One region of the Pelorhabdus sp. sgz311002 genome, then DNA from elsewhere that is predicted to be linked to it. Evidence: a T-box and tRNA genes for the amino acid it is inferred to sense, from the RefSeq annotation. Region 1 holds a T-box; the other holds one or more tRNA genes.
What was found. A T-box is a leader RNA that pairs with one kind of tRNA and senses whether it is charged. The one in region 1 lies ahead of thrS (threonine--tRNA ligase), so its partner is inferred to be a tRNA-Thr.

Region 1 (9,645 bases):
CAAATTTCCGCCTATAGCCCTGAACCTTATTATGTGGCTACTTTAATTACTGATATTACGGAGCAAAGGCGGATAACGGCGGAAGTGGAAGAAAATCGCCGCCGCTATGAGGCGCTTATGATGCAATCGTCGGAAGCGGTTCTTGTTGTAGATTTTAATTCCAAGATCATTACGGAAGCCAATAATGCTTCACTCCGTGTATTTGGTTATGAGCGGGAAGAACTTTTGTCAATGCCTCTATCTGATTTACTTATGATTAGTGAAGATTCTCTCCAAAGTCTTGTGGCTATGTTAGCTCGTTTTGGCGGACTCCCTGCTGCGATTCGCTCATGCCGTCGTAAAGATGGCAGTAAAATTCAGTTGGAGCGGGTTGCTTCTTTAGTTGAATATAGTGGGAAACGCCTTATTTTGATCTCTTATCGCGATGTAACAGAACAGCAAAAATTGCAAGCGATTCTACAGGGAGAATTAGAGCTGGCGGGAACTATGCAAAAATCGTTGTTGCCAGCAGAATCTAACAATGAGCTAGTAGCGATTCGAACCGTTTTTCAACCGCTTCATTTTGTTAGCGGCGATTATTATGGGTATAAATGGTCGCGATCAAAGCAGCAATTGCATGGTTATATCATTGATGTGACAGGACACGGAATTGCTACGGCGCTTCATACTGCGTCAATCAGCAGTTTGTTAAATGAAACGATGGAAAAAGAGCAGGGATGGACGCCGACTGCTTTTTTGGAACTGAATCGGTATTGTCTAGAATACTTCCCGGAAAATGCTTTTGTAGCCATGATTGCCTTTACTTTTGATTTTGCCAAACAAACCCTCACTTATATCACAGGGGGAATCAATTATATTATTGCTTGTACGCAATCGGATATCGGGTTAATGCCTTTACGTGGCTTGTATCTTGGGATTACTAATGATCCTGATTTTGAATTTGTCACAATTCCTTTGCAGCATGGTGATCTGTTCTATTTTATGACTGATGGAATTTATGAACGACTGCCAGATTCCTTTTTTAACGGCATATGCCAGTTTTCTGAAACGGTTGAAGCTTTAAAACGACTGAGTCAGGATGGACAACGTTTTGATGATTGCTCCGCTTTATGTATTGAAGTTAGAGCTTGGCCTGAGAAAAAGCAGTATTTTAATTTTTCTAACGATGAGTATACGGCCTTGCGTCGCGATCAAGTGAAAAAAAGTCTATATAAGTTGGCGGGAAACGAGGGGCCTAAGCTCGAAATTGTGCTTGGTGAAGCGCTCAATAATGCGCTGGCCTATGGTACAAAAGTAAAAGTTACGATCCAGAAGATTGGCCAGCGTCTCGTGATACGAGTGAAAGATGATGGCCCTGGTTTTCTTGGTAATGCAGCAATAGAATCACTTGGCAATCAGTCCAGCCCAGAGCTGTTTGAAACAAAACTAGATGCGGAATGTGGCCGTGGTTTAGGAATTATGGCGGCTTGGACCGATAAAGTACTTTATAGTCAACGCGGTAATGAAGTGTTGATTATTAAAAATTTGACTTAGAGTGAATTTATTTACACACCTCTCGATCCTATGATACAATTCTTGTGATGATTGTCTAAGTTTTGTTAGGAGTTGAGTGAGTGGAACAGTTCTTTTCATCGGTAACTTATTTTATTGATATTTGGGGTTATTGGGCTATTTTTCTTGGAATGGCTTTGGAAAGTGCCAATATTCCGATACCCAGCGAGTTAATTTTTGGTTTTGCCGGATATTTGGTCTATTTAGGTCGATTAGAGTTTTGGCCTGCTACCATATACGGTGTTTTAGGCGGTTTGGCTGGCTCGATTGTTTCTTACGGTATTGGCTATTATGGCGGACGGCCTTTTGTGTTTCGCTATGGAAAATACTTTTTCGTTACACCGAAGCGTTTGGACCAAGCGCAACGCTGGTTTGACCGTTATGGTCTGGCTGCAGTATTTTTTGCTAGACTGATGCCTGTAGTAAGAACCTTTATTTCATTACCAGCCGGGTTTGCCCAGGTTCCCTTTGTCAAATTTGTTATTTATACGGTAGTCGGTTCTTTTCCTTGGACAGTGGCGCTCATTTATATTGGTAAGATGCTTGGCTACAATTGGGAAATTATGAATCGCTATGGTCATCAAGCCAGTGTAATTACAGCAATTGCCCTTGTCGCGATTGCCGCTTTCTGGTATTTTAAAAAGAAATCAGCATAATAGGACGTTTTTAGGGGCCATTTAAATGGTTCCTTTTTTCTTATTCAGCACATCCTTTTGAAAAAGGAGGTACAGCCGATGGGCTTTGCAGATGTTTCTGTTATTTCGCCAGCCCAAATACCATCAGAGGCTTTAACTATAGTTGAAAGCTTGTCAGAGGCTGGTTTTGCTGCCTATATTGTCGGTGGCGCTGTACGTGATCTTTTGCTTGGCATTGTGCCAAAGGATTTTGATGTGGCTACAAATGCTCAGCCGGAGGAAGTGCTGACGCTTTGCCGTCGCAAGGGCTGGCGGATTGTTGAAAAACTTGGGGCGAATTTCGGTGTTGTTGCTTTGGTATTTGAACATAAAACGTGGGAAGTTGCTACTTTTCGCACAGAGTGCTACGGCGACGATGCCCATCGTCCGGAAACTGTAAGGTATACAGAATCACTACAAGAGGATTTAGCAAGGCGTGATTTTACAATCAATGCTATGGCTCTTACTAGGACCGGCAAAATTATTGACTATTTTGGCGGTCGAAACGATTTGGACTTGGCACTACTGCGAACGGTAGGAGATCCCGTAAAACGGTTTCAAGAAGATGCCTTGCGCCTGTTTCGCGCCTGTCGGTTTGCGGCACAATTAGGTTTTCGCCTTGAAGATAAAACGTATGAGGCTATGACTCGTTGTTTAGAACGTGTGAAAGGGTTATCATTAGAGCGCGTGAAGGCGGAGATCAATAAGCTGTTGCTATCTGGTCAGGTCGCAGTGGGACTTGATTATTTGGTTCATTCCGGCTTGGCTCAGTGTACTTGCCAAGTCAAGCGGCAAGGTCAAGTCTATGAGATTGCGCTGTTGCCTGAATTAAGAGATTTGTTGGGAGTCCCACAGAATCCGGCATTCCATTCTTTTGATGTATGGTATCATACGGTGGCAGCTGTCGTTGCTTCATCCACCGATATTACGGTACGCTGGGCGGCCTTGCTTCATGATGTTGCCAAAGGAAGCGTTGGCGTGAGAAGCATCACAGCTGAAGGGCGAATTACGGATTATGGTCACGATAAAGCGGGGGCTACTATAGCGAAAGCTATTTTGACTAGATTGGAGTTTGCACCTAAATTTGTCGTCCGTATTTCTTGGCTGGTAGAGAAGCATATGCGGTTTCATGTGATTTTTTATCGTACTGTTGTCGAAAATGATTCTCGCAGTTTAGTGCATTGGCTTCGAGAGGAGGCACGCAGCGGACGGTTTCGTGATCAAGCTGAGTTGAAGCAAGCTTTTGTAGAATTAGCGCAACTTTGCTTTGCTGATGCGATAGCGACAGGAAAGAGCAGCAAGGATCAGGCCAGTTTTTCCAAGCATTTTTTGACGGTTCTAGAAGAGGTTACTTGTAAGATGCCTGTTCATACGAGTGATTTGGTTATACGTGGTAAAGAGATTTGCAAATGGGCGCCTGAGCCGCAGTCAATCGGTTCTTGCTTAAAAATATTGCTGCAGCGTGTTCAAGACGGTGAGCTTGTGAACGAAAAAAATGTGTTGTTAGCGGCTGCGGAAAAATGGCTGTTAAAACAAAAATTGAAAAATAATTAAAAAATAGTTAAAAAGTGGTTAAAAAAAGCTTAAGTTTTTTTCTGGGACTTCGATACTATTAAAAAGGGATTTATTACCTAGCCAAGGAGGGCGATAGGAATGGATGCTTTAGTAAGAGTATTGCCGATTCAGAAAGTGGAATTTCAAAAGCCGAATCTTCCTCATAACCTAGAAAGTGGCAAAAAGAAGAAAACAGAACGCTTTGAGGATATTTTGGTACAGCAGCTTGCTGCGTTATCAGGAAAATAAAATTTTTTAAACCGCTGCAAGGTTTCTTTGCGGCGGTTTTTTTGTTAAAATCGAAGAGAATAAGAAGATATATTTAATGATAAAATAGAAAGTCAATGGAGAAAGGAGCGCTTATATGTATTCTTTTAAGTTGCTTGAAGGTGAAAAGGTTGTAAAAAAGGGACTGGGCAACCTCACGATAGAAGATTCCGTCCTAAACGGTGCTATGTACTTAACAACAGAGCGGCTAGTATTTGTCGGATATTTATTGGAAAATGCTGAGAATAAATTTTCTACAGATTTGTCATTGTATCATATTGCCGAACTACAAAAAGAAAAAACTTTTTATATTATTCCTAATGTATTAGTAATTCGTAGTATTCAAGATGTAGTATGGCGCGTAGGGATAGGAAAACGCGATTCCTGGTATGATGCTATTGAAGCGGCGATTCAGCAGACCGAACAACAAGCTTAAAGTAGAAAGACCCTTCTTCCTTCGTATGCATTCGTGGCAAAAGACATATAATAATAGCAGCGAAGGAGGTGGCAGAGGTGAAATTACTGACAATTGGGCTTCGTCATTCTGATGATAGTGATCGAAGCTTAAATGTCGAAATTGAGGCAGTCTGTGCTAATTTAGCCTATAAAGGTTATAAGGTAGCTGTCCATAATGAGGTGAAAGGAAGCTATCAATTTATTAGCTGTCATGTCAACGAAGGGGAATTGTCTTTTCGTAACTATGAACGGGTAAAGCGGCTCGTGAAACAAGAAATTACGGCGCTTTTGGCTAGATATATCGTAACAGTTGCTGAACAGCCGCTATTGCAGCGAATGATTGAACGACGCTATGAGTATTTTAGCAGTTCTGAACGGCAAAGTTTGTTGCAAAAAGTGTTAAAGCGCATTGAAGTCCCCACGACTGCCGATACCAGCTATCCCTCTACAGTTCGGTTTCAATATATTGCTGATAAAATGACTGAGTACTTAGAGTATGGTCATGATTTAATTCTAGAAGGGTTTATGCATTTTCGTCTGAAGTCTTACTACGAAAAGCTGGCTCAGGTCATTGACCGCACGGTGGACGATTTTATGATGGAATTGGAATATCAGGAGTTTATTCGCGTACTGAGGTACTTTGTAGAATCCCAACAGCCGAAACACGAAGAGATTCATGTCATTGTCCTAGAAAATCAGCATTTTCAGATTTTAAATGAAGCGGGCGAAAGTTTAGAAGAAACATTTTTGGATATGGTTGGCGACACGGGCGCCATGAACGATCAAGATGCTTTAATTAGTGCATTGGTGACACTCGCGCCATACACCGTTATGGTTCACTTTGCCGGAGCTTTGGCTAATTTTGAAATTATTAGTACGATTCAAAGTGTTTTTGAGGGAAGAGTGATTTTATGTGATGGCTGCAGTTTATGTCGTCCTAGTAGGGGAAATCATTGACTTTTGCGGCTACGCGTTTTATAATAATTACTAAATTAGAATTTACAGTATAAAGCTACGAATAGTAATGACGAGGACATGATCACAGAAAGCGCCGCGTGCAGAGAGAGATGGCTTGGCTGAAACCATCTTCGCAGGACTTCTTGGCGATTACCACCTCTAAACTGCTTCTTGGAACCCAACGAGTATAAGAAGCCGAGTGATTTTCGTTACAAAATCGAAGAGCCTGCGTTTTGGTACGCAGAATCAGGGTGGAACCACGGGCAACAACTCTCGTCCCTACAGGGATAGAGGGTTTTTTTGTTTTGTCTGAAGGTCTCTGAGGGTATTTGATTAGGAGGTAGAAAAACAATGATTGAACTCATTTTGAAAGATGGACAAGCGAGAGAATTTGAAGCAGGTACAACCGTATTAGCGGCTGCCCAATCGATTAGCCGCGGCTTGGGAAAAGCAGTTCTTGTAGCCAAGCTTGATGGTGAGACTGTGGACTTAATGCATAAGTTAGATAAAGGCGGCAAGATTGAGTTTTTTACCTTTGAAGACCAGGCAGGCAAGGATGCACTCCGTCATAGTGGCTCACATCTTTTAGCACAAGCGGTAAAACACCTGTTTCCTGATGTAAAACTTGGTATTGGACCAGCTATTGCTAATGGCTTTTATTATGATTTTGATACAACTCATACCTTTACGCCCGAAGATCTTGCCAAAATTCAGGCTGAGATGGAGAAGATTGTTAAAGAAAACTTAGCAATCGAGCGGCAAGTCGTAAGCCGTAAAGAAGCGATTCAAATTTTTAAAGAGCTTGGCGAAACCTATAAATTAGAACTAATCAATGATTTACCGCCTGATGTACAGATTTCACTGTATCGTCAAGGGGATTTTGTGGATCTTTGCGCTGGCCCCCATGTGCCTTCTACAGGCCGATTGAAAGCGGTAAAGCTGCAGAGCTTGGCTGGTGCTTACTGGCGCGGTGATGAAAAACGTAAAATGTTGCAGCGTATTTATGGTACTGTTTTTGAAAAGAAAGCAGAACTTGACGCCTATCTGACAATGCTCGAAGAAGCCGCCAAACGGGATCATCGTAAACTTGGCAAGGAACTTGATTTATTCAGTATTCAAGAAGAGGGTCCGGGCTTTCCGTTCTTACATCCCAATGGCATGATTATTCGCAACGAATTGGAAACTTTCTGGCGTGAGATTCATAATGAATATGATTATCAGGAAATTAAAACGCCGATCATCTTAAATCAGGCGCTTTGGCAGCAGTCCGGTCACTGGGATCACTATCGGGAAAATATGTACTTTACGCAGATTGATGGGGAAGGCTATGCCGTAAAACCCATGAACTGCCCTGGTGGTATTCTTGTATATCGGACGCAGCATCATAGTTATCGTGACTTGCCGCTTCGCACTTGTGAACTCGGTCTGGTTCATCGCCATGAGCTTTCCGGCGCTTTGCACGGCTTGATGCGCGTAAGAAGCTTTACGCAAGATGATGCTCATATCTTTATGTTGCCGTCGCAGATTAAAGAAGAAATTCAAAAAGTCATTGATCTCTTCAATACTGTTTATAGCGTTTTCGGCCTTACTTATCATGCGGAACTTAGTACACGGCCGGAAGATTCTATGGGATCTGATGAAGTATGGGAAGTGGCAACGAACGCACTGCGTGATGCCTTAGAAGATCGGAAAATGACCTATAAGGTGAATGAAGGCGATGGCGCTTTCTATGGTCCGAAAATTGATTTCCATCTTACTGATTCCATCGGCAGAACTTGGCAATGTGGTACGATTCAGTTAGATATGCAGATGCCGGAAAAATTTGATCTAACTTATATCGGCGAAGATGGGCAAAAACATCGTCCGGTTATGATCCATCGCGTTGCTTACGGCAGTATGGAACGTTTTATGGGAATTTTGATTGAACATTATGCTGGGGCTTTCCCTTTATGGCTCTCACCAGTACAGGTCAAGATCCTGCCTATTACGGATCGTCAGGCTGCTTATGCGAAAGAATTGGCGGCAAAGATGAAGAAAGCAGGTATTCGCACTGCTGTTGATGTCCGTAGTGAAAAGATTGGCTATAAAATCAGGGAAGCGCAATTGCAGAAAACGCCTTATATGCTAGTTCTTGGTGATAAGGAAATGGAAAGTGGTCTAGTTGCTGTCAGAAAACGGGGCGAAGGCGATATTGGCACCCAGGAAGTCGATACGTTTATTCAAACCCTTCAGGCTGATATTGCGGCTAAGAAAGCTTGGTAACAAATTCAATAAAATTGTTGACAGTGTAAAATAAGAGTGGTAAACTAAATAAGTCAAAACGAGAATAACTAAGCAGAGGCCATCCGCTTCTCACCTTACAACGAGCTGTTCGTAAGGTAGTTGATTTCATAGATGAATGTCGTCGTGGAACGGGTGGGTTATGCCGCCCGTTTTTTATTTGAATTGAAAGAGGTGAATGGTGATTAGCAAAGATACTTTGAGGGTGAATGAGGAGATTCGAGTCAGAGAAGTTCGTGTTGTAAGTAGTACTGGCGATCAGTTAGGAATTATGCTTACGAGAGAGGCTGTCCGTCTTGCTTCCGAACAACAGTTGGATCTTGTAGAAGTAGCACCGACTGCGAAACCGCCGGTCTGCCGTATTATGGATTTTGGTAAATTTAAATATGAGCAGCAAAAGCGCGATAAAGAAACAAAGAAAAAGCAGAAGACTGTTACCGTAAAAGAAGTAAAACTTCGCCCAGGCATTGAAGATCATGATTTTGAAGTCAAACTAAAAAATGCGCAGCGCTTTTTAGCTGACGGAGATAAAGTGAAAGTGACGATCATGTTCCGTGGTCGTGAACTTTCTCACCCTGAACTCGGCCGTCAATTGCTTGTCAAAATGGCCGGTATATTAAAAGAGACGGTCAATGTGGAGCGTGACCCGAAACTTGAAGGGAAAAATATGATTATGATTCTTGCTCCAAAGCAACATAATTAACCTAAGGGGGATTCTCAGTATGCCTAAGATGAAAACACGGAGAAGTGCAGCCAAACGGTTTAAAGTAACCGGAACTGGCGAATTTAAACGTGCTAAAGCTTTTAAAAGCCACATTTTGGAGAAAAAGTCTCCATCTCGGAAACGCAATTTGCGTAAAGCTACGCTTATTAGCAAATCCGATCATAACCGCGTAGTAAAAATGTTGCCGTACGCATAATAAACTTATAATCGAAATGGGGGATCGCAGATGCCGAGAGTAAAAAAAGGCGTGACTGCACATCGTCGTCATAAAAAGATTTTAAAATTAGCAAAAGGTTTTAGAGGTTCTAAGAGCAAACTGTTCAAAAAAGCAAATGAAACAGTAATGAAAGCTCTTTACTATGCTCGCCGTGACCGTCGCGCGAAAAAAGGTGATTTCCGCAAATTGTGGATTGCTCGTATCAATGCAGCAGCCCGCATGAACGGTATTTCTTATAGCCAAATGATCAGCGGACTTAAAAAAGCTGGTGTAGAAGTAAACCGTAAAATGCTTGCTGATTTAGCTGTAAACGACATGACTGCTTTTGCTCAGCTTGTTGCTACCGCTAAAGAAAATCGGTAAGACTTAGCAGAATAAAAGGAAAAGGGCTTGCTTAGCAAGCCCTTTTTTGTCGCAAGATTTTACTTAACGCCGTAAACACCGGCGCGTTCATAAGCACGTTTTAACAGAGAATCTCGATTTACGATCAGACGAACATGTTTTCCATGGCCGATTTCACCGATTTCATCATGAGCTGTGATAATGAAAGACAGTTTATTGTCTTCCAACTTGTTTAAGGTAGCTCGTACGGTAATATTCATTCCTAAAACAGTAGGAGCTTGGTGGATAAATTCCATGGACTGTCCCACGGTGACCAATCCATCAGGGAGTAGGGGATCAACAGCTTGGGTAGCTGCTTCAATCATCATGGCGACATAAGCAGGAGTTGCAAGGAGATTTTGGAGTTCGTGCGAACCGTAGTTCGCAGCTACATCGGCAGCATCAACCGTTTTTTGTACTTCATAATAGATTCCAGTTTGAAGTGTATTGGGTACATGAACCATAGTAACACCCTCCTTATACTTTTTTAGTCCAAACCATGTAAAGAAGATACTTCTTCTTACTTTTATGCTAATATAGTCTGAAAAATTTGTCAATCTTTTGTTTTTTTTAGGATGGATTAA
Region 2 (9,645 bases), on a different contig from region 1:
CCAGCTGCAGGAGCAGCTGCAACAGCTACAGGAGCAGCTGCGGATACACCGAATTTTTCTTCTAAAGCTTTAACAAGCTCGGACAGTTCCAATACTGTCATAGATTCAATAGCTTCCATGATTTGTTCTTTAGTCATTATAAAAACCCTCCGTTATTTGTTTTGTTTTTTTACTTACTTACTACGGCTTAAGAAATCTTAAGCTGATTCTTTCTGTTGACGAACGGCTTCAAGCGCATACACGAGATTGCGGATGCTGCCTTGAAGTACGTTGACAAAGCCAACGATTGGCGATTGCATACCAGCCAAAACGCGAGAAAGAAGAACTTCGCGAGAAGGAAGATCTGCCAGCGCTTTTACGCCTGCTGCGTCAATAACCTGACCTTCTACAAGGCCGGCTTTGATTTCCATTACTTTGTTTTCTTTCAAAAACTCAGCAACGACTTTAGCCGGAGCCACAGGATCCGTTGTAGAAATTGCAATTGCGCTAGGTCCTTCCAGATGAGAATCAAGACCTTCAATGCCAGCTTCAGCTGCTGCCAAGCGAAGCATTGTATTTTTAGCAACAAAGTATTCTACACCTGCTTCACGGAATTTCCGACGAAGCTTTGTATCCTGAGCTACAGTCAAACCGCGATAGTTTACTAACACGGCGCCTTTCGTAGCGGCTAATTTTTCTTTCAGTTCAGCTACAACTTGCTTTTTTTCATTTGTTACTGCCACTTATCTGTACACCTCCTTCATAATCAATCAACCCTTAAAAGACAAACAAAAAGACCTCTCGGCGTAGATCCGGAGGTCGTAACTTACGTAATTAAGCGTTACGGATTCCGGCCTCAGCAGGCAATATTACCCTCATTTCAGAGGACCTGCAGTCTACAGCCAATCGAGAACTATTCTTTTTTGCCGGAAGCCTTCAGCGGGTTGACTTTAATGCCAGGACCCATTGTCGTGCTGAGAGTGATGGCCCGCAAGTACTGCCCTTTAGCAGCTGCTGGTTTCACTTTCACCAGTGTATCAATGAGAGTTGTAAGATTTTCCACAAGTTTCGAATTGTCAAAGGAAACTTTGCCAATCGGTGCATGTATATTTCCGGCTTTATCGGTACGATACTCGATTTTACCAGCTTTAATTTCATTAATAGCTCGGGTAACATCTAAAGTGACTGTGCCAACCTTCGGATTCGGCATTAAACCGCGAGGTCCGAGGATTTTACCAAGTCGACCAACTGTTCCCATCATATCAGGCGTTGCTACAGCTACATCAAAATCAGCCCAGCCGCCTTGAATTTTAGCTACAAGCTCTTCAGCTCCAACAAAGTCAGCGCCAGCAGCTTCAGCTTCTTTTGCTTTCTCGCCTTTTGCAAAAACGAGTACGCGTTTGCTTTTACCAGTACCATGCGGCAGAACAACTGCGCCACGGACCTGTTGATCAGCGTATTTAGGATCTACGCCGAGTTTTACAGCTAATTCAACAGTTTCGTCAAATTTTGCTGTTGCTGTTTTCTTTGCTAATTCAACAGCTTCTTCTACTTCATAGACTTTTGTTTCATCAATCAGCTTAGCAGCTTCTTGATATTTTTTACCAAATTTCGGCATTCGCTTTACCTCCTTGTGGTTTTAGCGGAAAATCCTCCCACAATCACCAAACATTAATCAATAATATCAATACCCATGCTACGGGCAGTACCTTCGATCATACGCATTGCAGCTTCGATCGAGGCAGCATTTAAGTCAGCCATTTTGCTTTCAGCGATTTCGCGAACTTTCGTACGAGAAACCTTGGCTACTTTCTTCTTGTTCGGTTCACCGGAAGCGGTTTCAATACCAGCTGCTTTCTTCAACAGAATTGCGGCCGGAGGAGTTTTTGTAATAAACGTAAAGGATCTATCTTCAAAAACAGTAATTTCAACCGGAATAATTAGACCGGCCTGTTTGGCTGTTCTTTCATTAAAGTCCTTAACAAACGCCATAATATTGACACCAGCTTGACCGAGAGCAGGACCAACCGGAGGCGCCGGAGTCGCTTTCGCTGCGGGAACTTGTAATTTTACTAATTTAATTACCTTTTTAGCCATGGTTACACCTCCTTACATAACAAATGTGGTCACCGGATCAAAGATCCTCCCACTTGCAAAACAGCCGAAGCCGTCTTGTTACAGCTTTTCCACTTGTGTATAGTCTAATTCAACCGGAGTTTCACGTCCAAACATATCAACTAACAGTTTCAACTTAGAACGTTCCGGGTAAATTTCAACCACCGTAGCAGTCCAATTCTCAAAGGCGCCAGATGTAATGCGCACACGTTGATTCAACTCTATATTGAGTTTCGGTTTAAGCTCTTCAATTCCCATTGATTTTAGGATATGCTTCACTTCGGCGTTGCTGAGAGGGATTGGTTTGGTTCCGGAACCGACAAAACCGGTAACGCCTGGAGTATTGCGGACAACATACCAAGAGCGATCCGTTACGATCATTTCCACAAGTACATAACCTGGGAATACTTTTTTCTTGGATACCTTTTTCTGACCGTCTTTTACTTCCACTTCATCTTCCATCGGAACAAGAATGCGATAAATCTCATTTTCCATTCCCATGGAGTGAACTTTTCGTTCCAAATTGGCCATTACTTTATTTTCATAGCCAGAATAAGTATGAATGACATACCAATGTTTTTCTGATTCCATCGTTACCAAGGGACAATTCAGTCCCCCACCCCCTACTTAAGTATCAGTCGCAGCACTTCGTTAAAAACATTATCTACCGCCCAAATAACTAGAGCGACTACCACAACAGAAATAAATACAATACCTGTATATGAAATAAGTTCTTGTTTATCGGGCCACGACACTTTTTTAAGTTCGGACTTAACTTCCCTTAAAAATTTTTTAAAACGAGAAGCTCCTTGCGGCTCCGCCGCCTCTTGCATCGCCATATGATTCACATCCCGTCTTTACTACCTAACACATCCGGCATTACACTTGGCAGGGGCAGAAGGACTTGAACCCTCAACCAACGGTTTTGGAGACCGCTACTCTACCAATTGAGCTATACCCCTACTAAACACTCTAACTATTATAAGTTATTTTGTTTCTTTGTGTAAAGTCTGTTTTTTACAGAACTTGCAGTATTTGTTCAGTTCCAATCTATCCGGATCGTTTTTCTTGTTTTTATTGGTCTGATAATTGCGTTGTTTGCATTCAGTGCAGGCCAATGTTACTGCGTTGCGCATCTTCTACACCTCTCTTACCTAGTAAATGGAATAAGACTTCAAAATGTCGCTAATATAATTTAGCATAATTCATATGGCCTGTCAATAGTCCTCTTGCGAAAGCGAAGGCAATTATTGCTTTAGCAATTGCCAAATTCAGCAAAAATATACACTCGGCACTATTTCCAGGCAAAAGAAAGACACAAAGCGGCTCTTTCCCCGCTTCGTGTCTTGTCCGATTTATTACGCGTTAATGGCAGTAACAACACCGGCGCCGACCGTACGGCCGCCTTCACGAATTGCAAAGCGAAGGCCTTCTTCCATTGCAATTGGGGTAATAAGTTCAATATTCATGCGAATGTTGTCGCCAGGCATTACCATTTCTACGCCTTCTGGAAGCGTAACAACTCCAGTTACGTCGGTTGTTCTGAAGTAGAACTGTGGACGGTAACCATTGAAGAACGGTGTATGACGGCCGCCTTCTTCTTTGCTCAGTACATATACTTCAGCAGCATATTTCGTATGAGGGTTAATCGAACCTGGTTTTGCAAGTACTTGGCCACGTTCGATGTCTTTTCTTTCAACACCACGCAGCAGTGCTCCGATGTTGTCGCCTGCTACAGCGCTGTCAAGAAGTTTGCGGAACATTTCTACGCCTGTTACAACCGTAGATTTTGCTTTTTCCTGCATGCCGACGATTTCAATTGTATCGCCAACTTTTACTACACCACGTTCTACACGGCCTGTTGCTACTGTGCCACGACCCGTGATCGTGAACACGTCTTCGACTGGCATTAAGAACGTTTTGTCCGTATCACGAACAGGGGTAGGAATGTATTCATCTACTGCATCCATCAGTTCATGGATTTTGCCGCACCATTCGCAATCGCGTTTGCCACAAGCGCATTCCAGAGCTTTTACTGCAGAACCTGCGATTACAGGGATGTCATCGCCAGGGAATTCATAACTGGAGAGAAGTTCACGAACTTCCATTTCTACGAGTTCGATCAGTTCTGCGTCATCTACAAGGTCCATCTTGTTCAAGAATACGACCATTGCAGGTACGCCTACCTGACGGGAAAGAAGGATATGTTCGCGAGTCTGAGGCATCGGGCCGTCAGCTGCACTTACTACCAAGATTGCTCCGTCCATCTGCGCTGCGCCAGTGATCATGTTTTTTACATAGTCAGCATGGCCTGGGCAGTCAACGTGGGCATAGTGGCGTTTTTCTGTTTCATATTCTACGTGAGCTGTGTTGATTGTGATGCCGCGTTCTCTTTCTTCAGGAGCTTTATCGATCATGTCATATGCCATGAACTCTGCGCCGCCTGCTTTTGCCAGCGTCATCGTGATTGCTGCTGTTAAGGATGTTTTACCATGGTCAACGTGTCCAATGGTTCCAATGTTAACATGCGGTTTTGTTCTTTCAAACTTTTTCTTAGCCATAGTTTCTTTGTGCCCCCTAAAAAGTAATATTGTTACTTTTCTACTATCCTTGATAAATTCCTGCCGTTTTATGTATAATATAAATTAAAAACCCCGCACTGAGCGGGGAATTTTTATGTGTACTTGGTGGCGGCGCAGGGATTTGAACCCCGGACACTGCGGGTATGAACCGCATGCTCTAGCCAACTGAGCTACGCCGCCAAATAAATATATCTGGAGCTGATGACCGGGATTGAACCGGTGACCTTATCCTTACCAAGGATACGCTCTACCGACTGAGCTACACCAGCAGTCAACTTCATGGTTGCGGGGACAGGACTTGAACCTGTGACCTTCGGGTTATGAGCCCGACGAGCTGCCAGCTGCTCCACCCCGCGACGATATTATTTTAAGTGGTGGGCAGGGGTGGATTCGAACCACCGTATCCGTTAAGAGGCAGATTTACAGTCTGCTGCCTTTAGCCACTCGGCCACCTACCCACGCTGGAGCTGGTGATAGGAATTGAACCCACAACCTGCTGATTACAAGTCAGCTGCTCTACCTATTGAGCTACACCAGCATCTTCAGTTCATCGTTCAAGCTTTCGCTCTCAGCGACAAGATTTATTATACATCTTTCGGTTTCCTTTGTCAACACCTTTTTTAAGTTTTTTTCAAAACTTTATTTTGTGTTGTAAAACCGTTTTTCGCTGTCGTCGTTTGCTTGCCCCGACAAGAATAAATAATACCATACTCAAAATGACTTGTAAAGCCTTTTTTGAAAAAAAATTAGAAAAAGAAATACCAAGTCGACACAGCGGCTAATAAAAAGCGATAGTAGGCGAAAGCGGCTAAACTAGAACGGTTCAAAAACTTAAGCAGCCACAGCACGGCCGCCCAAGCAACTACAAAAGATACAACAAAGCCTACTGCGAGCATCTGAATATTTTCCATCGAAAGAGACTGCCATACTTTGAGCACGTCATAAATGCAGGCAACCATCATCAGCGGCACAGCAATGATAAATGAAAACTCTGCTGCAGCCATCCGACTCACACCTAGACAGAGGCCGCCGGCAATCGTTGCGCCGCTGCGAGAAAAGCCCGGCCAAAGCGCTAAAATTTGAAACAGCCCTACTCCCATAGCCTGTCTTATCGTCAAATCTGCTGCTTTGGTTACAGTAGGCCTGCCAGAGCGTTTTTCCGCATAGAGCATAAATAAAGCGCCGACAATCATGCCAATAATGACTGTGCCTGTAGAAAACAAGTACGTTTTAATAAAGTGATGGGCCACATACCCTACAGCCATAACCGGCAAAATACCGGCTGCTACATGCTGTATAGTCAACCCTTTTCTTATGCCGTGAGATTTTGTGAGCATCTGCCGAAATTGATCGCGATAAATCATAACAACAGCGAGTATCGCCCCAAGCTGAATAAAGACCTCAAAAACACTGGCCTCTGGTCCATCAAAATCGAGTAAATGGCCGGTTAAAATCATATGTCCTGTCGATGAAATCGGTAAGAACTCCGTAATTCCTTCTACAATACCTAAAATAACTGCTATTATCATATCATGCACGATTGATTTTTCCCCCTACATTCAACTATAAACTTTCACTTATTTTGCTTGCTTTGACTCAGCAGCATCGCAAGAACCTGTTGGTCTGTAGGAAATGCTAGTGGCGGCAGGGTCTCTAACGAAAAATAAGCCACTTCACTCAAATCGTCGTCCGCTTGCTCTAAACCACTACATTTTTCTACCCAAAACCAAATTCCTACCGTATGCTGCGCCGGATTATGAAAATTAGACAAAGCCGTAAATACTTGGCCAGGCTTTACAACCAGCCCTGTTTCTTCCAGAAATTCTCGCTGCAAAGCTGCGCGTACCTCTTCATCATATTCGACATAACCGCAAGGTATGCACCAAAGACCACCGTAAGTACTAGTAGGGCTGCGGCGCCCTAAGAGCACTCGTTCTTGCTCATTCAATAAGATACCAGCTACGCCAACAACCGGATTTTCATAAAAAATCTTTTCACACTGTACACAGGTAAGGCGATTTTGCTCTTGCTGTTTCTGGTAGTGAAGCGAACCGCCGCACCAGGGGCAAAAATGATAGCGTTGGACCATACCGAATACCTCCGAATGTTCTTATCAACCTTAGAAAAAGACAGTAAAAAAGGCAGGAGATGTAAGCATCTCTTGCCGTTTCCCTTCTTTACAAAAATCCGGAAACTACAATTCAATAATACTAAGATTTGCGGCATCAAAAGAATGATTATTCAGCTGCCAGTCACAAAATATAAGTTGTCCATTACTGTATTCGCCCGGCCAAGCAACAATTAAAGAATATTTTCGGCTGAGCTGCCGCAAAATAGCAAGCGGTTCTAAACAAAGCACTGGTTTAAAGAGCAATTCGATTCCATCAAGTAAAAAGGTTTCGACCGAAAAACCGCGCATTACTTCATCCATAATCCCTGCAGCCTGCTCTTGCCGCGCCTTCGGTACAAGATCAATTAACTCATCTGTCACCAAATAGCGGCAGTCTAAGTAACGAAATCCTCTCGTATCGCCTAACTCTCGTAAAATTTTGCTTTTACCAGCACCGGCCTTCCCCACGATCAAGACCAACTTATTCGGTGTAGCTTCTACTTCACGTAGGCATTCCAACACACGCAATGTGGCTGACATTGAGCTCCCCCTCACCATGCTCTTTTTATGCCTTACCTGTTTCGCCAGTTTAAGAGGAAAATCCTTCACTTGGTTCAAAAAGATCTAAAAATCTTATAAAAAAAGAGACTCCCCAAAGAGCCCCTCTTTTAATCATCCGTTGGATCGCTGCTATAATCAGCCAACTCAACCTGTAATTCTTTATTTAACCCAGCCAGTCCCTTATAAACGCTACGCGCATCAGGATCGTCACTTCGATTGTCTAAATACCGTTCCAATTTTCGTTTCACGCGCTGTAAGGCATTATCGATAGATTTCACATGGCGTCCTAATTCAACAGCAATTTCTTGATAGGATTTCCCATCTAAATAACTCATGAGGACTTTCCATTCCAAATCACTGAGAATTTCGCACATTTTTCCTTCAATATCAATAAATTCTTCCCGGCTAATTACAAGTTCTTCGGGATCAGAAATCTTCGATCCAGACAAAACATCTAGCAACGTACGATCAGAATCTTCATCATAAATTGGTTTATTTAAGGAAACGTAAGAATTTAACGGAATATGCTTTTGTCTCGTCGCCGTTTTAATTGCCGTAATAATCTGCCTGGTTACGCAAAGCTCGGCAAAAGCCCGAAAAGAAGACAATTTATCATTGCGAAAATCACGAATTGCTTTATATAAGCCGATCATGCCTTCCTGGATAATATCTTCCCGCTCAGCACCGATCAAAAAGTACGACCTAGCCTTAGCTCGAACGAAATTGCGGTATTTGTTTATCAAATACTCCTGGGCGATTGAGTTGTTATTGTCTTTGGCGTCGATAACAATATCTTCATCCGTCATATTCTCAAAACAACCATACAGATCGCGTTGAGTATTAGCCCGCATTCCATCGCCCCCACTCTTCTAGTTGACCTGCAAAAAAGAAAATGCACTAATTCTTAGTGCTTCTACCTTTTCGTACATGCTACTACAAAAAAATTATACCTTAGGGAGCTGTTTTTAGTCAAGCCTTGTTTAAGAAAGGCCTGTCAGCGCTGCAATCGAAGCGCATTGAGTTTTTCGCGCACTTCGTCCTTTACCCGACCTTCCAGTTCATTGCGATCAGTCTGCCGTTCTTGTCCTTTCGCGCGCTCTTTCATGCGTTTTGCTGTTTTTAAGACATCAAGCCGCAGTTCTCGAGCTGATATCCGATAAGCGCCGACACCAAGAATAACCTGCTGTTCCGTCCCATCAGATGTCGCTACGTAGACTGTCATACCACCCTTAGCGAGACGGTAGGCCGTTTTTTCAATAAAGCTGTCAGCGGTCTCTTTCTCGCTGGTGAAAATGACTTCAAGATTAGGATATACAGGATACACGCGCTCTTGTCCGACAAAAGAATAGGCGTCAAACACAACAAGAACCTTATAGCCCTTAAAGGCTCCATAACTTGCTAGCCAATCCACCAGACGATCGCGGGCATGGTCAAAATCCTCTTTATAATCTTTTAACTCTTTCCAGTCGAAAATGACATTATATCCATCGACAAGTAAGTAATCCTGGCGGCGCTTTCCCATAGCAAATCTCCTGCACTCTTTTTCACTTACTAAAGTCAGGCCGACAAGATCCAATCCGAACAATAGAATCCTCCGGTAAATACTGGTCTTTAGCAATCAATTCGCGCTGCACTTCTCCATTCTCTCTCTTAATAAGACGCAGCGTCGTCACTTCATAACCGGGAGTTCCCTGACGCTCTACCTCAGTTTCTCCCAATAAAAGGTTTTCATCTACTTTTCGCACAACACCAGGCAAAAGCGTTTTTTTCGCTTCCGTAATAATTTCGACCTGACAAGTCTGTTTCATACGGCTAAACAAACCGACTGACAAACGGTTTTCAACTACCTCGGCCGTAATTAAGAGCGGTTCTGCCGTCGTATTGGTAAATTTAAAGTCAAGGACTTGATAGGCTACCGTAGCGTCACGGCCTAATTTCACGTAGCCTAGCGCCTTGGAATGATTATAACGCTCTTCAATTTTTAAATTTGCCAGCAAAACCGCATTGTATAAAGTAGAAGAAACTTGGCAAATCCCGCCGCCAATCCCAGGAACATATTCATTCCCGACAATTTCTAAAGCTTCCTTAAAGCCATGTTCTTTATCACGCGGCCCTACGGTGTCATTAAAGGAAAAGGTTTCACCTGCCGCAAGGACTTTGCCGTTTAAATGGCGCGCCGCTAAACGAATGTTATCACTACGATTTTTCTGAGCGGGATCAAACTGGGTCTGAAAGGAGCCGATCACTTCATGAAAGCCAGCTGCAGCTACTTCCTTTTCCGTAATAGCGGGCGATAAG

Region 2: it encodes a tRNA-Thr, which carries the amino acid that the T-box ahead of thrS (threonine--tRNA ligase) is inferred to sense. The anticodon was not compared.

Annotation. Positions count from the first base shown of each region.
Region 1 is NZ_JBWBCL010000012.1:90,234-99,878, forward strand. Features, by position in the region: gene AC0NJP_RS15490 (CHASE3 domain-containing protein) at 1-1,533, shown strand, start outside; gene AC0NJP_RS15495 (DedA family protein) at 1,614-2,207, shown strand; gene AC0NJP_RS15500 (CCA tRNA nucleotidyltransferase) at 2,286-3,779, shown strand; gene AC0NJP_RS15505 (hypothetical protein) at 3,879-4,028, shown strand; gene AC0NJP_RS15510 (GRAM domain-containing protein) at 4,144-4,482, shown strand; gene ytxC (sporulation protein YtxC) at 4,560-5,459, shown strand; T-box leader at 5,518-5,743, shown strand; gene thrS (threonine--tRNA ligase) at 5,811-7,721, shown strand; ribosomal protein L20 leader region at 7,786-7,906, shown strand; gene infC (translation initiation factor IF-3) at 7,939-8,442, shown strand; gene rpmI (50S ribosomal protein L35) at 8,462-8,659, shown strand; gene rplT (50S ribosomal protein L20) at 8,690-9,043, shown strand; gene AC0NJP_RS15540 (thioesterase family protein) at 9,103-9,525, opposite strand.
Region 2 is NZ_JBWBCL010000003.1:367,302-376,946, forward strand. Features, by position in the region: gene rplL (50S ribosomal protein L7/L12) at 1-137, opposite strand, end outside; gene rplJ (50S ribosomal protein L10) at 198-722, opposite strand; gene rplA (50S ribosomal protein L1) at 893-1,597, opposite strand; gene rplK (50S ribosomal protein L11) at 1,651-2,076, opposite strand; gene nusG (transcription termination/antitermination protein NusG) at 2,155-2,685, opposite strand; gene secE (preprotein translocase subunit SecE) at 2,718-2,933, opposite strand; tRNA gene AC0NJP_RS07630 (tRNA-Trp) at 2,981-3,056, opposite strand; gene rpmG (50S ribosomal protein L33) at 3,081-3,230, opposite strand; gene tuf (elongation factor Tu) at 3,453-4,655, opposite strand; tRNA gene AC0NJP_RS07645 (tRNA-Met) at 4,780-4,856, opposite strand; tRNA gene AC0NJP_RS07650 (tRNA-Thr) at 4,870-4,945, opposite strand; tRNA gene AC0NJP_RS07655 (tRNA-Met) at 4,957-5,032, opposite strand; tRNA gene AC0NJP_RS07660 (tRNA-Tyr) at 5,049-5,134, opposite strand; tRNA gene AC0NJP_RS07665 (tRNA-Thr) at 5,139-5,214, opposite strand; gene AC0NJP_RS07670 (undecaprenyl-diphosphate phosphatase) at 5,423-6,205, opposite strand; gene AC0NJP_RS07675 (NUDIX domain-containing protein) at 6,250-6,765, opposite strand; gene brxF (BREX-3 system P-loop-containing protein BrxF) at 6,871-7,326, opposite strand; gene sigH (RNA polymerase sporulation sigma factor SigH) at 7,455-8,198, opposite strand; gene AC0NJP_RS07690 (NYN domain-containing protein) at 8,342-8,869, opposite strand; gene AC0NJP_RS07695 (VanW family protein) at 8,892-9,645, opposite strand, start outside.